Regions from separate parts of the Enterobacter sp. TMH.L2 genome, predicted to be linked through region 4. Evidence: predicted binding sites of a transcription regulator. Region 4 holds the regulator's gene; each other region holds the start of a gene.
The links. The regulator Fur, encoded in region 4, represses iron uptake genes when iron is present. The targets are predictions, from matches to a motif close to ATAATAATGAGAACNACTATCAA.
Positions count from the first base shown of each region.

Region 1: the regulator Fur is predicted to act here: its motif matches at 1,822-1,844, upstream of sufA (Fe-S cluster assembly scaffold SufA).
Region 2: the regulator Fur is predicted to act here: its motif matches at 1,938-1,960, upstream of fhuF (siderophore-iron reductase FhuF).
Region 3: the regulator Fur is predicted to act here: its motif matches at 1,658-1,680, upstream of ACREYP_RS17070 (TonB-dependent siderophore receptor).

Region 1 covers NZ_CP193791.1:2,750,412-2,753,523, reverse strand. Annotated here, with positions in the region: gene ACREYP_RS13190 (ABC1 kinase family protein) at 1-69, opposite strand, end outside; gene ACREYP_RS13185 (YadA C-terminal domain-containing protein) at 562-1,449, shown strand; gene sufA (Fe-S cluster assembly scaffold SufA) at 1,887-2,255, shown strand; gene sufB (Fe-S cluster assembly protein SufB) at 2,264-3,112, shown strand, end outside.
Region 2 covers NZ_CP193791.1:4,013,300-4,016,411, forward strand. Annotated here, with positions in the region: tRNA gene ACREYP_RS19180 (tRNA-Leu) at 19-105, shown strand; tRNA gene ACREYP_RS19185 (tRNA-Leu) at 153-239, shown strand; gene ACREYP_RS19190 (DUF1435 domain-containing protein) at 279-518, opposite strand; gene ACREYP_RS19195 (GGDEF domain-containing protein) at 784-1,848, shown strand; gene fhuF (siderophore-iron reductase FhuF) at 1,978-2,769, shown strand; gene ACREYP_RS19205 (PTS cellobiose transporter subunit IIC) at 2,830-3,112, opposite strand, start outside.
Region 3 covers NZ_CP193791.1:3,535,464-3,538,575, reverse strand. Annotated here, with positions in the region: gene ACREYP_RS17070 (TonB-dependent siderophore receptor) at 1-1,556, opposite strand, end outside; gene cstA (pyruvate/proton symporter CstA) at 1,948-3,112, shown strand, end outside.
Region 4 covers NZ_CP193791.1:3,407,901-3,411,012, forward strand. Annotated here, with positions in the region: gene ybfF (esterase) at 1-121, shown strand, start outside; gene ybfE (LexA regulated protein) at 263-541, shown strand; gene fldA (flavodoxin FldA) at 721-1,251, shown strand; gene fur (ferric iron uptake transcriptional regulator) at 1,531-1,977, shown strand; gene ACREYP_RS16440 (ChiQ/YbfN family lipoprotein) at 2,071-2,397, opposite strand; gene chiP (chitoporin ChiP) at 2,445-3,112, opposite strand, start outside.

The DNA of each region.
Region 1 (3,112 bases), 660 kb from region 4:
AAGGAAAACACCGATAATTTCCTGCAGCCTCACGCGATCGCGGGCGGTGACCATAATCATTTTCAGCATCAGGCTAAGCTCCTTTTTTCTTAACAGGAGGATAGTCGATAAATCGGAATATTTTCACGCCATTCTTATCTCAGGGCAGAGGGTTAGCCTGTCGCATACAGGCTGCGGGAAATTTGACGTTAAAGCGATGGAAGGTAATGAGAGTCATCAATAAAAGCTAACTGATCTTCATCTCATCTATTTATCTTGTTTTTTTTGGTATGTGTATGGTTTTCTCTTATTGCTAAATCTGATTTTTATTATCGATTTTTTACCACTTTTGCCCGAGGTGAATTCTGAAAGTCTGGTGGTTTTTGATGTGTTTGTTTATGTCAAATTTGTTATTTTTTTGTTTTTATTGTTTTAAAAACAACTGGTTAATTTTATTTTTTATGGATAGGAATATTCACTTCAGGCTATTTTTATCATTATTTCTGTGTTGCCTTGTTAATTCTATTTATGAATAATTTCTCCGCACAGTAATGGTTTTATTATAATAATGGAGTGATTTTAATGAATAATAAGTCTTTGTTGGCCTTTCTTGTTTCTGGATTATTAGTCACCCAGTCTGTCTCTGCTCTTGAATGGGGGGACTGGTCATCAGACGTGACTTCCAGTAACTCACATGCTGATGCTGATAAAACTAATGGAAATTTCGGTGATATTAAAAATAACGTTGATACCATTGATTCAGCGCTGAATGAAAGCATTCAAAAACAGCAGACAGTCAATGACCAACAAAAAATGCTCAACGATCGGCAGAATGCCACCAACGTCAAGCAGGCCGAGTGGAATGAGAACCAGAACAGCGTAAATAGCCAGCAGAATGCGGTGAATCAACAGCAGTCCACGGTTAATGCGAACCAGGCTAACGTCAACAATCAGCAGGGGGCCATTAATCAGACCCAGGCAAATCTGAACAATCAGCAGGGGGCCATTAATCAGACCCAGGCAAATCTGAACAATCAGCAGGGGGCCATTAATCAGACTCAGGCAAATCTGAACAATCAGCAGGGGGCCATTAACCAGTCTCAGGCAAATCTGAATACGCAGCAGAATACCATTAACCAGAGTCAGGCCAGGAGCAATGCTCAGTTCCAGGACTCCATCACCCAGCTTAATGGCGATCTTAACCATCTCGGTAACCGCGTGGATAAACTGGATCACAAAATGAAGCGTGGGTTTGCCTCCCAGGCGGCGCTCTCAGGGCTTTTCCAGCCCTACAGCGTTGGCAAATTCAACCTTTCTGGCTCGCTAGGCGGGTATGAATCTACCAGCGCGATGGCCATTGGTAGCGGGTATCGGTTCAATGAAAATGTCGCCGCAAAGGCCGGGATTTCAACCAATACCGAAGACTTCAAGGCCGTGACATACAATGCGGCAGTCAACTTTGAGTGGTAATGCAGCTCAACATAGCTAACTCAGTTCCCCTGGTTAACCTTATGCCCTGGTAACCAGGGGGCGGATTTTCCTGAACAGATACCTTAATCCCCCTGCGACCGCACCTCTTCTTGTTCCCGTAAAACTGAAAATTATTGGTACTTTGTCGGTGCCCTTTGGCATTCAGTGCGCTTCCAATCACATAAATAGATATTTTCTATACATCTTTTGTCTTGCCCGCTTCAGGCGTTTTTCATCTTTGATATTTCCTTTTACACCAGTAGCTTAAACAGCTCTTTTCGCCATCGGCAAGAGTTTCATGACGGTCTATCCTTAGTAAAGACGCCCAAAAAACCAGCGTTTCGCGAATACCCCTGTTTTCATAACGTTGTATTGATAATTGTTATCATTAACATAAGGGTATCGGCCTTCGGGCGCAGAGAATAATGAGGTGAAGAATGGATGTGCAAACCGGTTCCTTTGATCCCAATGATTTTGCCTGGCAGGGGCTGACCCTGACCCCGGCCGCGAGCGCGCATATCCGCGATCTGGCCGCCAAACAACCCGAGCTTAAAGGCATCCGCCTGAGTATTAAACAGACGGGCTGCGCTGGCTTTGGCTACGTGCTGGACACAGTCACCGAGCCGAAGCCGGACGATCTGGTCTATGAGTTTGACGGCGCGCGCCTGTGGGTGCCGCTCTCCGCCATGCCTTTTATCGACGGCACGGAAGTGGATTACGTGCGTGAAGGCCTGAATCAGATCTTTAAATTTAATAACCCGAAAGCGCAGCACGAATGCGGCTGCGGCGAAAGCTTTGGGGTATAGGCGGTACTATGTCTCGTAATACTGAAGCAACTGACGATGTCAAAACCTGGACCGGCAACCTCAATTATAAAGAGGGCTTTTTCACCGAGCTGCAGACCGAGCAGCTGGCGAAGGGCATAAACGAAGAGGTGGTTCGGGCAATCTCTGCCCGTCGTAACGAGCCCGAATGGATGCTGGAGTTTCGTCTCAACGCCTTCCATGCATGGTTGAAAATGGAAGAGCCGCACTGGCTGAAGGCGAATTACGACAAACTGAATTACCAGGATTACAGCTATTACTCTGCGCCATCCTGCGGGAGCTGCGACGACACCTGTGCGTCCCAGCCCGGCGCGGTTCAGCAGCCGCCAAACGCCTTCCTGACTAACGAAGTCGAAGACGCGTTTAAGCAGCTTGGTGTACCGGTGCGCGAAGGTAGCGAAGTGGCTGTTGACGCCATTTTTGACTCCGTGTCTGTGGCAACCACTTACCGCGAAAAACTCTCCGAGCAGGGCATTATCTTCTGCTCCTTCGGCGAGGCGATTCACGATTACCCGGAACTGGTCAAAAAATACCTGGGTACCGTGGTGCCGTCTAACGATAACTTCTTCGCCGCGCTTAACGCCGCGGTGGCCTCTGACGGCACCTTTATTTACATCCCGAAAGGCGTGCGCTGCCCGATGGAGCTGTCCACCTATTTCCGTATCAACGCGGAAAAAACCGGTCAGTTCGAGCGCACTATTTTAGTGGCGGATGAAGGCAGCTATGTGAGCTACATCGAGGGCTGTTCTGCACCAGTGCGCGACAGCTACCAGCTCCACGCCGCCGTAGTGGAAGTGATTATTCACCGCGATGCGGAAGTGAAGTACTCCACGGTGCAA
Region 2 (3,112 bases), 610 kb from region 4:
AGATATCGTTCGCACTGCGCGAAGGTGGCGGAATTGGTAGACGCGCTAGCTTCAGGTGTTAGTGTTCTTACGGACGTGAGGGTTCAAGTCCCTCTCTTCGCACCAATGCGAAGGCGATATCAAAACTCTTCAGATGCAAATCTGAAAACTGTGCGAAGGTGGCGGAATTGGTAGACGCGCTAGCTTCAGGTGTTAGTGTCCTTACGGACGTGAGGGTTCAAGTCCCTCTCTTCGCACCACTTCTTATGAAGTGACCCTCTTTATCTCCCCCAGCTTGTTTATCTCATCGATCCCAAATTCATCACAATCAACAGCAATCCGCTGGCAAATGCTACGCACGATGGCAGTAAAACAAAGTGTCTTAACGTTTTATGGTAGAGCATCAATGCCGTGGCAAGCAGCCCGATAACCACCAGCACGCGCCACTGACTGAAACTGAGATCCAGGCAGGCTAGCAGCGCCACGGCAAGCCCCGCCACCATTACACTCCAGCCACTTTCGAGTCGTCGTTGCAGCATTTTTACGCCCCATCATGATAATGATAACCAATATCATATGATAAATTTTCTCAACTGTCAGCGTAAAAACGTGCGCGACCTATAGCTGAAATAGCCAGGGTTGACGTGTCATTTAATGACAGATTTTCAGTAAGGTGATAGATTGAGCGCCGGCTTTAGTTTGCCTTATAAAAATTCCAATAGTTGCCAGAAAAGTCGATAACTCGCTTTTCATTAATACGACACACACAACACCTGACGCGCTTACCCAAGACACAATCGTTCTATGACAGCCCAAACCTGGCGAGCCTTACTCAAAGCAAAGCAGCTGCTTTCTTTACGTTTATTTTTGCTGCTCAACGCCCTGGCAGCCGCTTTTTCTATTCTCTTTCCGCTCTATTCGACAGTGCGCATAACGCCGCCCGTTGTCGCCATTCTGCTGATGAGCCTGGCCTTGCTTGCCTGGCAGATGTGGAATAATAAGCAGCTGATTAACCTGAATATTATCTCGTTATTTTTCGGGTTATTATGGGCGGTGCATATTTTCATTAAAAACGCGGCCATCGCGGACCTGGACACCTCATTTCTGGTGATTAGCCTGATGTCGGTGCTTTTTATTGGCGCTATTGCATTTATTAATAATATTGTGGCTTTCCTGCTGCACAGCCTGCCCGTGGCGCTGGTCGTACTTTGGCTGGGTAATGTTGACCAATGGCTGAGGGTAATTTATTCCATTGCGCTGCCCGCTATCGGGATCGCTATTCAGCATATTATTCAGAAACGTAATGACCGTTTCACCCAGCGACTGATGAATAAACTGCTTGAAGAAAAAGAGACACTGACCGATCTCAGCATGCTCGATCCTTTAACCGGCCTGTACAACCGCCGCGGCTTTCAAAACCGCCTCGAGCACATTCAGGCCTCCGGCAGCGGCAGCCACTTCGTTTTGCTGCTGGATATCGACCACTTCAAGTCGTACAACGACCACTACGGCCATGCGATGGGCGACCAGGCGTTGATCCGGGTCTCGGCGGCGATTCGCGATGCCGTGCGTTCAAGGGATCTTGTCACGCGCTACGGCGGGGAAGAGTTCATGATTATGCTCACCAACATCGACGCGGAACGCGCGATGCAGTCGGCGGAAAGGATCCGCCAGCGCGTTTTCGATTTGGACATCCCGCATATGTTTAATACCCAGGTCGCGACCAACGTTACCGTCAGTATCGGGCTTGCGCCATTCACTGAAGGCAGCATAGATGATGCCCTGAGCCTCGCGGATAAAGCGCTTTATCAGGCCAAAAACCGAGGAAGAAACAGCATCCTGACCAACGAAATGCTCGCCGTGAATTAACCCGGCGAAACGCGCCAGATCGCAAAAACAGCCATCACCGAGCGGTGGCGGTGAATTCACCTTGCCAGAGATTTCGCTCACCGTTAGTATTGCTAATCATTATCATTTAGATTACTCCCTGACGAAAGTATGGCGCTTCACTCCCTCCAGCTCAGCGATGACAGCGGTTGCTTTGTTCTTCCCTGGTCCCCAGCGACAGGCCCGCAGGCAGATTCGCTGCGGGAGTATTTTGCCGCGCACCGCCCGTACTTCAACGACATCATCAAATTAAACGAACAGGCTCCCGCCACAGCAATGACGCTAAGCGAGTGGCAGCGTCCCACCACGCTAACCTCTCTGATGGCGGCCTACGGCGACCATATCTATCGTCACCAGCCTGAACTTACCCGCAAGCACAAACCGCTGAAGTCTTTGTGGGCGCAATGGTACATCGGCCTGCTGGTGCCACCGATGATGATGGCGTTACTGACTCAGCCTAAAGCGCTGAATATTGCCCCCCAGTATGTGCGGGCCGAGTTCCACGAAACGGGCCGGGCAAAATGCTTCTGGATTGACGTGACTGAAGATTGCCGGGCAAGCGAGCTGCCGCTCCATCTGCGGCTAGAGCAGTTTATCGTTGAAGGTTTGATGCCGGTCGTAGCGGCGCTGGAAGCCAGCGAAGAGATCAACGCCCGGCTTATCTGGAGCAACACCGGCTACCTGGTGAACTGGTTCTTCGGCGAGCTAAAACCACTTCTGGATGAACAGAGCCTGGCGGCGCTGGTGCAGACCTGTTTCTTTGAAAAACAGCTTTCATGTGGCCGGGAGAATCCACTCTACCGCACGGTCATTTCGCGTGAAGGCATTCTGGTCAGACGCACCTGCTGCCAGCGCTATAAGCTGCCTGACGTCCAGCGCTGCGGCGACTGCACTCTCAAATAACAAGCGGCGGGGAAATAGCAAACGGCGGGTTTCCCCGCCGTTCTTCATTCCGCTAAACCATTAAGCCAGCTGTTGGCTCCCTTCCTCGCTCGCTCTCTGAGCTTCTTCTTTCTCCTGTTCCAGCAGTTGCTTCTCGTACACTTTGAAGAACGGGAAGTAGATGATGGACGACACGCAGGCCAGCAGAATCACCAGAATTGCGGCACGGAAGTCCCAGCCCAGCGCCCAGGCGGCACCGATTGGCGCAGGCGCGGTCCACGGTACCACGGAAATCACGCGACCAATCAGATCCAGCTTCATCGCGCCCCAGGCCAGCACGGCGTTGACCATTGGCGCCAGCAGG
Region 3 (3,112 bases), 130 kb from region 4:
TCCTCATTCCCCATCAGATAACACGCCCCGCCGCTGGCTGCACAGCCCTGACCGCGGCTGTAAAGGATGTAGTTCGGGTTGGTCTGATACAGACTTGGCGCTTTATAAGCCCGGGCAATACCGAGCTTCAGCGTCAAGTCTTCCACCAATTCCTGGCTCAGATTCAGCGACGGGCTCCAGTTATCCCCCACGATGGAGTGATGATCGAACCGAAGACCCGGCGTCAGCATGGTGCTGCTGGTTAGCTCCATATTGTTTTCGGCAAACAGAGAGAAGATCTCCGCTTTGGAATAAGGGCTTCGGCCGGTGGATGAGAGCCCCGGAATCGGCCCGCCTTCGCTTAACGACTGGGTGTTGGAGGTGCCGTCTTTCATGCGCTGCTGATTCCATTCGCTACCGACGGTGAGGTTTTGATTCACCAGCAGGGTAAACGGAATGCTTGCTTCGCTGTGCAGCATGACATCGCTGAGATCGATATCTGAGAACTGGTTGTTGGAGAAAATCCCCTCCGTGCCGCCCGCCAGGCCCTCATTCATGCGCGAGTTACGGGTGTGTTCGTATTGCGCATAAGTGTTGGTGGTGACGCCGTTATCCCAGCCGCCGGTCCAGGTCACGGAATAGGTCTGGCGGTAGAGACGATTGGTCTCTTTGCCGTAGTTGTCCTTCACCAACTGGCTGGTATTCGTATTCTGTGTATCACCTGAATAGAGATTCCCCTGGCGACTGTAGCCGGTTTCAAACTCCAGCGCCTGCATCGGGGCAAATTCCCAGCGGATCATTCCGTTCAGGTCTTTATGGATTACGCCTTCTCGGCCCGCTGGCAGCGTGTTGGCGTAAGACCCGGTGCGCAGTGACTGGTGCCCCTGGTTGATGTCCCAGGCGTCCGCCTGCGTTTTATCGAGGTTGCCGTAGAGACGGAAACTCACGTCGTCACCGAGCGGCCCGGTCAGGCTGAAGTTGGTGCGTTTCGTTGCGCCTTCATCTTTGTGCTCCGGGGCATTGAAATAGGTGTTCCAGCTGCCGTGGAATTCGTTGCTGCTGCGTTTGGTGATGATGTTCACCACGCCGCCAGCCGCCCCATTGCCGTAGCGGGCTGCTGCCGGGCCGCGCAGGACCTCAATGCGTTCGATCATTTCCGGTGGAACCCAGGAGGCATCGCCGCGGGTATCACGCTCGCCGCGCCAGCCCAGGCGCACTGAATTGCGGCTGGTGACGGGTTTACCGTCAACCAGGATCAGCGTGTTTTCTGGCCCCATACCGCGAATGTCGATCTGGCGGCCGTTGCCGCGCTGCCCGCTGGTGGAGTTGCCGGTCAGGTTAACTCCCGGCATGGTACGAATGATTTCAGAGACATCGCGCGCGACCGGGTGCTTCTTTAATTCCTCGGAAGTAATCACCGACACGCCGGGTGCCTGCAGCGTTTGCTGGGCTGCGGTGACGACGAGCGTGTCTTCGTTTTCAGCGGGGGTTACCTCTGCTGCTGCCGCTGAAAAAGCGGTGCCGTAGAGGCCCAGACTCACCAGTGTGGCGAGGGAGTACGATAATGTATTGTTCATTATTTATCCTGAGTGTCACCGCCTGCGTCCCTTAAGTTCCTTTCCCAAACGAGGAAGGACGCGGCAAAAGTGCCTGGAGTTGAAAGTGCGGAAACACGCTATTGCAAATGAAAACAATTATCAATGTCTTTATCAATTGCATTTTTGCAATCTATTAAAGCCGCTAATTAATCAGCCTGGGTTATTACTCCCCGTATCAATCATTCATTAACCTGATGCTCCACAATTGACCTTCCGCTGTTACGGTTCCGATACATATTTAGGTGATCTCATTAACAAACTGAGGTAAATGCCCCGTGTTTTGCCCCCTTCCGATTGTGAGAATCGCTATTCCAGGCTAGAAACAAAATGTAACAACTCTCGGTATCCACTTAGAAAACGGACAAAATTGATGGATAGATTTGGGAAACACCTCGTCTGGGTCGTGCTCGCTTTGATCGGCGCATTCGCCCTCGGCTACATCGCACTGAATCGCGGTGAACAGATAAATGCGCTGTGGATTGTTATTGCCTCAGTTTGTATCTACCTGATTGCCTATCGTTACTACGGTTTGTTTATCGCTAAACGCGTGCTAACGGTGGATGCCACGCGCATGACGCCTGCCGTGCGAAACAATGACGGCCTTGATTACGTCCCAACGGATAAAAAAGTGCTGTTTGGCCACCACTTTGCCGCCATCGCCGGGGCGGGGCCGCTGGTGGGACCGGTGCTTGCCGCGCAAATGGGTTACCTGCCTGGCATGCTTTGGCTGCTGGCAGGCGTGGTGCTGGCGGGCGCCGTGCAGGACTTTATGGTGTTGTTTGTCTCCACGCGTCGCAACGGGCGTTCGCTGGGGGAGTTAGTTAAAGAAGAAATGGGCAACACTGCGGGGGTTATCGCACTGGTCGCCTGCTTTATGATCATGGTGATTATCCTGGCCGTGCTGGCAATGATCGTGGTGAAGGCGTTAACCCACAGCCCGTGGGGGACTTACACCGTGGCCTTTACCATCCCGCTGGCGCTGTTTATGGGCGTCTACATTCGCTATTTGCGCCCGGGGCGTATCGGCGAAGTGTCGGTGATTGGCCTGGTGATGCTGGTGTTTGCCATTATTTCCGGCGGCTGGGTAGCGGAGAGCCCGACCTGGGCGCCGTACTTTGATTTTACGGGCGTGCAGCTCACCTGGATGCTGGTAGGGTACGGTTTTGTGGCCTCGGTGCTGCCGGTGTGGCTGCTGCTGGCCCCGCGTGATTACCTCTCCACCTTCCTGAAAATCGGCACCATCATCGGGCTGGCTATCGGCATTTTGATCATGCGTCCGACGCTGCAAATGCCATCATTAACAAAATTCATTGATGGCACCGGCCCGGTCTGGAGTGGGGATCTGTTCCCGTTCCTGTTTATCACCATCGCCTGTGGGGCCGTTTCCGGCTTCCACGCGCTGATTGCTTCCGGCACCACGCCAAAAATGCTGGCGAACGAAAATCAGGCCTGCTTCATTGGCTACGGCGGCATGTTGATGGAGTCCTTCGTCGCGATCATGGCGCTGGTGGCAGCCTGTATCATCGATCCGGGCG
Region 4 (3,112 bases):
GCTGCTAAGTCAGTTCCCACAGGCCCGTGCTCACGTCATCGCTGGAGCGGGTCATTGGGTTCATGCGGAAAAACCGGATGCCGTTCTACGGGCGATCCACCGATTTATCGACGCAGAGTAGAAAAACTGATTAAAAACAGACCGACCGGGCAGCTGAAGTCGCTAACGCGTTGGCGCGAATGGCGCGCTGATGTATGATGGCGCGCTTAATTGCACCGGCACCCTGCCCCTGCAGCCAGAATTTCCTGTCAGTATTCTAATCATGGCAAAAGAACAAACGGACCGTACTACATTAGATCTGTTCGCGGACGAGCGTCGCCCCGGGCGGCCGAAAACTAATCCGCTCTCGCGCGATGAGCAATTGCGTATCAATAAGCGCAATCAGCTGAAGCGCGATAAAGTGCGTGGTTTGAAGCGGGTTGAGCTAAAACTGAACAACGAGGCGGTCGATGCCCTCAACCAGCTGGCTGACGCCCGTAACATCAGCCGCAGCGAACTGATCGAAGAGATGCTGCTCGAGCAGCTTAAAAATCTCGGGTAACGCCTTCAGCCACCCTGCGGGTTATCTGAAATCTCAAAAGGGTGAGCAAAACCATGTTGCAGACTGTGCACCCGGGCGTGATAGCTGTTTCCGCTGCTGGAGCTGTTCTGCTATGATTGCCCTATACGTGGGCATTGAACGGCCAGCATACTATTAAGTTTCAAGAGGTTATTTTACTCATGGCAATCGTAGGCATTTTTTTCGGCAGCGACACCGGTAACACCGAAAATATCGCGAAAATGATTCAAAAACAGCTCGGTAAAGACGTTGCTGAGGTGCATGACATTGCTAAAAGCAGCAAAGAAGATCTCGAAGGTTTCGACATTCTCTTGCTCGGCATCCCGACCTGGTACTACGGCGAAGCCCAGTGCGACTGGGATGACTTCTTCCCTACGCTTGAAGAAGTCGATTTCAACGGTAAACTGGTGGCGCTGTTCGGCTGCGGCGACCAGGAAGACTACGCGGAATATTTCTGTGATGCGCTGGGCACCATTCGCGACATTATCGAACCGCGCGGCGCGGCGATTGTGGGCCACTGGCCAACCGCGGGCTACCACTTCGAAGCCTCCAAAGGCCTGGCGGATGACGACAATTTTGTCGGCCTGGCCATCGATGAAGATCGCCAGCCGGAACTGACCGCTGAGCGCGTTGAGAAGTGGGTTAAACAGGTTTCTGAAGAACTGAATCTGTCGGATATCATTAACGCCTGATTTCTCTGGCGCAAATACAGCATTTGCGCCATCTTGATAGCTTGTAGCAATGAAAATAATTGCTACAAGTTTGTAACTTTCTCGTACATCCCTGTACAATGTCTTCCTGATAGCTTGGCTGATAATTACTGTAAATGGCGACGCCGCCACGATTTTTCAGCCTTATTTTGCACCATACTTGCGGTTCCCATTTAGAAGTAGCAGTTCTATAATGAGACGCATTACTCTTTACGCTCACTGCAGTTTGAGCGAATCGTTAAGCAACAGGACACTTTCCGCATGACTGACAACAATACCGCATTAAAGAAGGCCGGCTTGAAAGTCACGCTTCCGCGATTAAAAATCCTCGAAGTGCTGCAAGAGCCGGTAAATCATCACGTCAGCGCGGAAGACTTATATAAACGTCTGATCGACATGGGCGAAGAAATCGGCCTGGCGACCGTCTATCGCGTGCTGAACCAGTTTGATGATGCAGGGATCGTGACCCGCCATAATTTTGAAGGCGGCAAGTCCGTTTTTGAGTTGACCCAGCAGCATCACCACGACCACCTGATCTGCCTCGACTGCGGTAAAGTGATCGAGTTCAGCGATGATTCTATTGAATCCCGCCAGCGTGAAATTGCCACGCGCCACGGCATCCGCCTGACTAACCACAGCCTCTATCTGTACGGACACTGTGCTGAAGGTGACTGCCGCGAAGACGACACGGCCCACGATCCTAAATAAGTAATCCGCATTAACAAACGCTGCTTCGGTGGCGTTTAAAAGCAAAAACCGGCAGGTTTCCCTTGCCGGTTTTTTATTGACTGAAAAAGGCTATCAGCTGTTATTGGCGCGAATCTCCTGCCAAATCTTATCGCAGCGTACCTTCGCGGCTTCATCATTGCCGCTCTTTCTTGCCTGGATACATTTCTGGTAATCCAGCACGTTCACCGTCTCTTTCTCAACAAACGCTTTATGCTGTTTTTCCTGGCGCAGTACGTTCAGCACGCTCTGGCAGGCTTCAATTTTATCCGGATTGCCTTCCGCCGTATTGATACAGGCGCTATAGGCCTGCTTCAGGCGTGAATCTTCCGGAGGTGCAGGAGGTTGAACGCAGGCAGACAGCGTGAATACAGCGGCGGTAATCAGCAGAATCTTTTTCATGTTCGGTTCCTTATAAAAAAACGGGCGCTTGCGCGCCCGGTTTCACATCAGAAGATGGTGAACGGAGCAATCACGATGAATTTCACGTCACGCTCATCCTGGAAGATGTTGCCGTACCCACCGCCCCAGCTTGGGATGTCGGAGTGGTTGTCGTACTGAGTGAAGTGCAGTTTGAACAGCGTGCCTTTCGCACGGCCTTCCTGCACGGTATACATGGCGTCGAGGCTGTAAGAAGACTCTTTGATCTTGTTAGAAGCGAGATCCTGGCGGTTACCGGAAGCATCAAGCGCCCATGTAGATGGTTTTGCGTCCCATGCATAAACGTAAGAAGCACCCACTGCCCAACCCGGCAGGTTCCAGTTGCTCAGGTCATACATTGCACCGAAGAACACGGCTTTTTCACCGTTGGCGTTGAAGTCAGAGCGGTTATCCCACCACACATCCAGACGACCGTTGGAAGACGCGTAGGTTGGCGTCATACGCTGCAGGAAGTAACCCTGCTGGCCTTCTGCCTTCACCATGGTCCCTTCCAGACGCAGGTCGACCTGGCCAATTTTATAGCCAAATGTCAGCGCCTGGAGCCATGCGGTGCCATCGTAGATATCATTGATGGTATTGTTCGCGGCTTTATCACGGGTGCCGTAGAACTGGTAGCTGGTGCTCAGCGGGCTGCCTGCAACGTCGAATTTGTAGCTGGCTTTAGCAAAGTACTGAT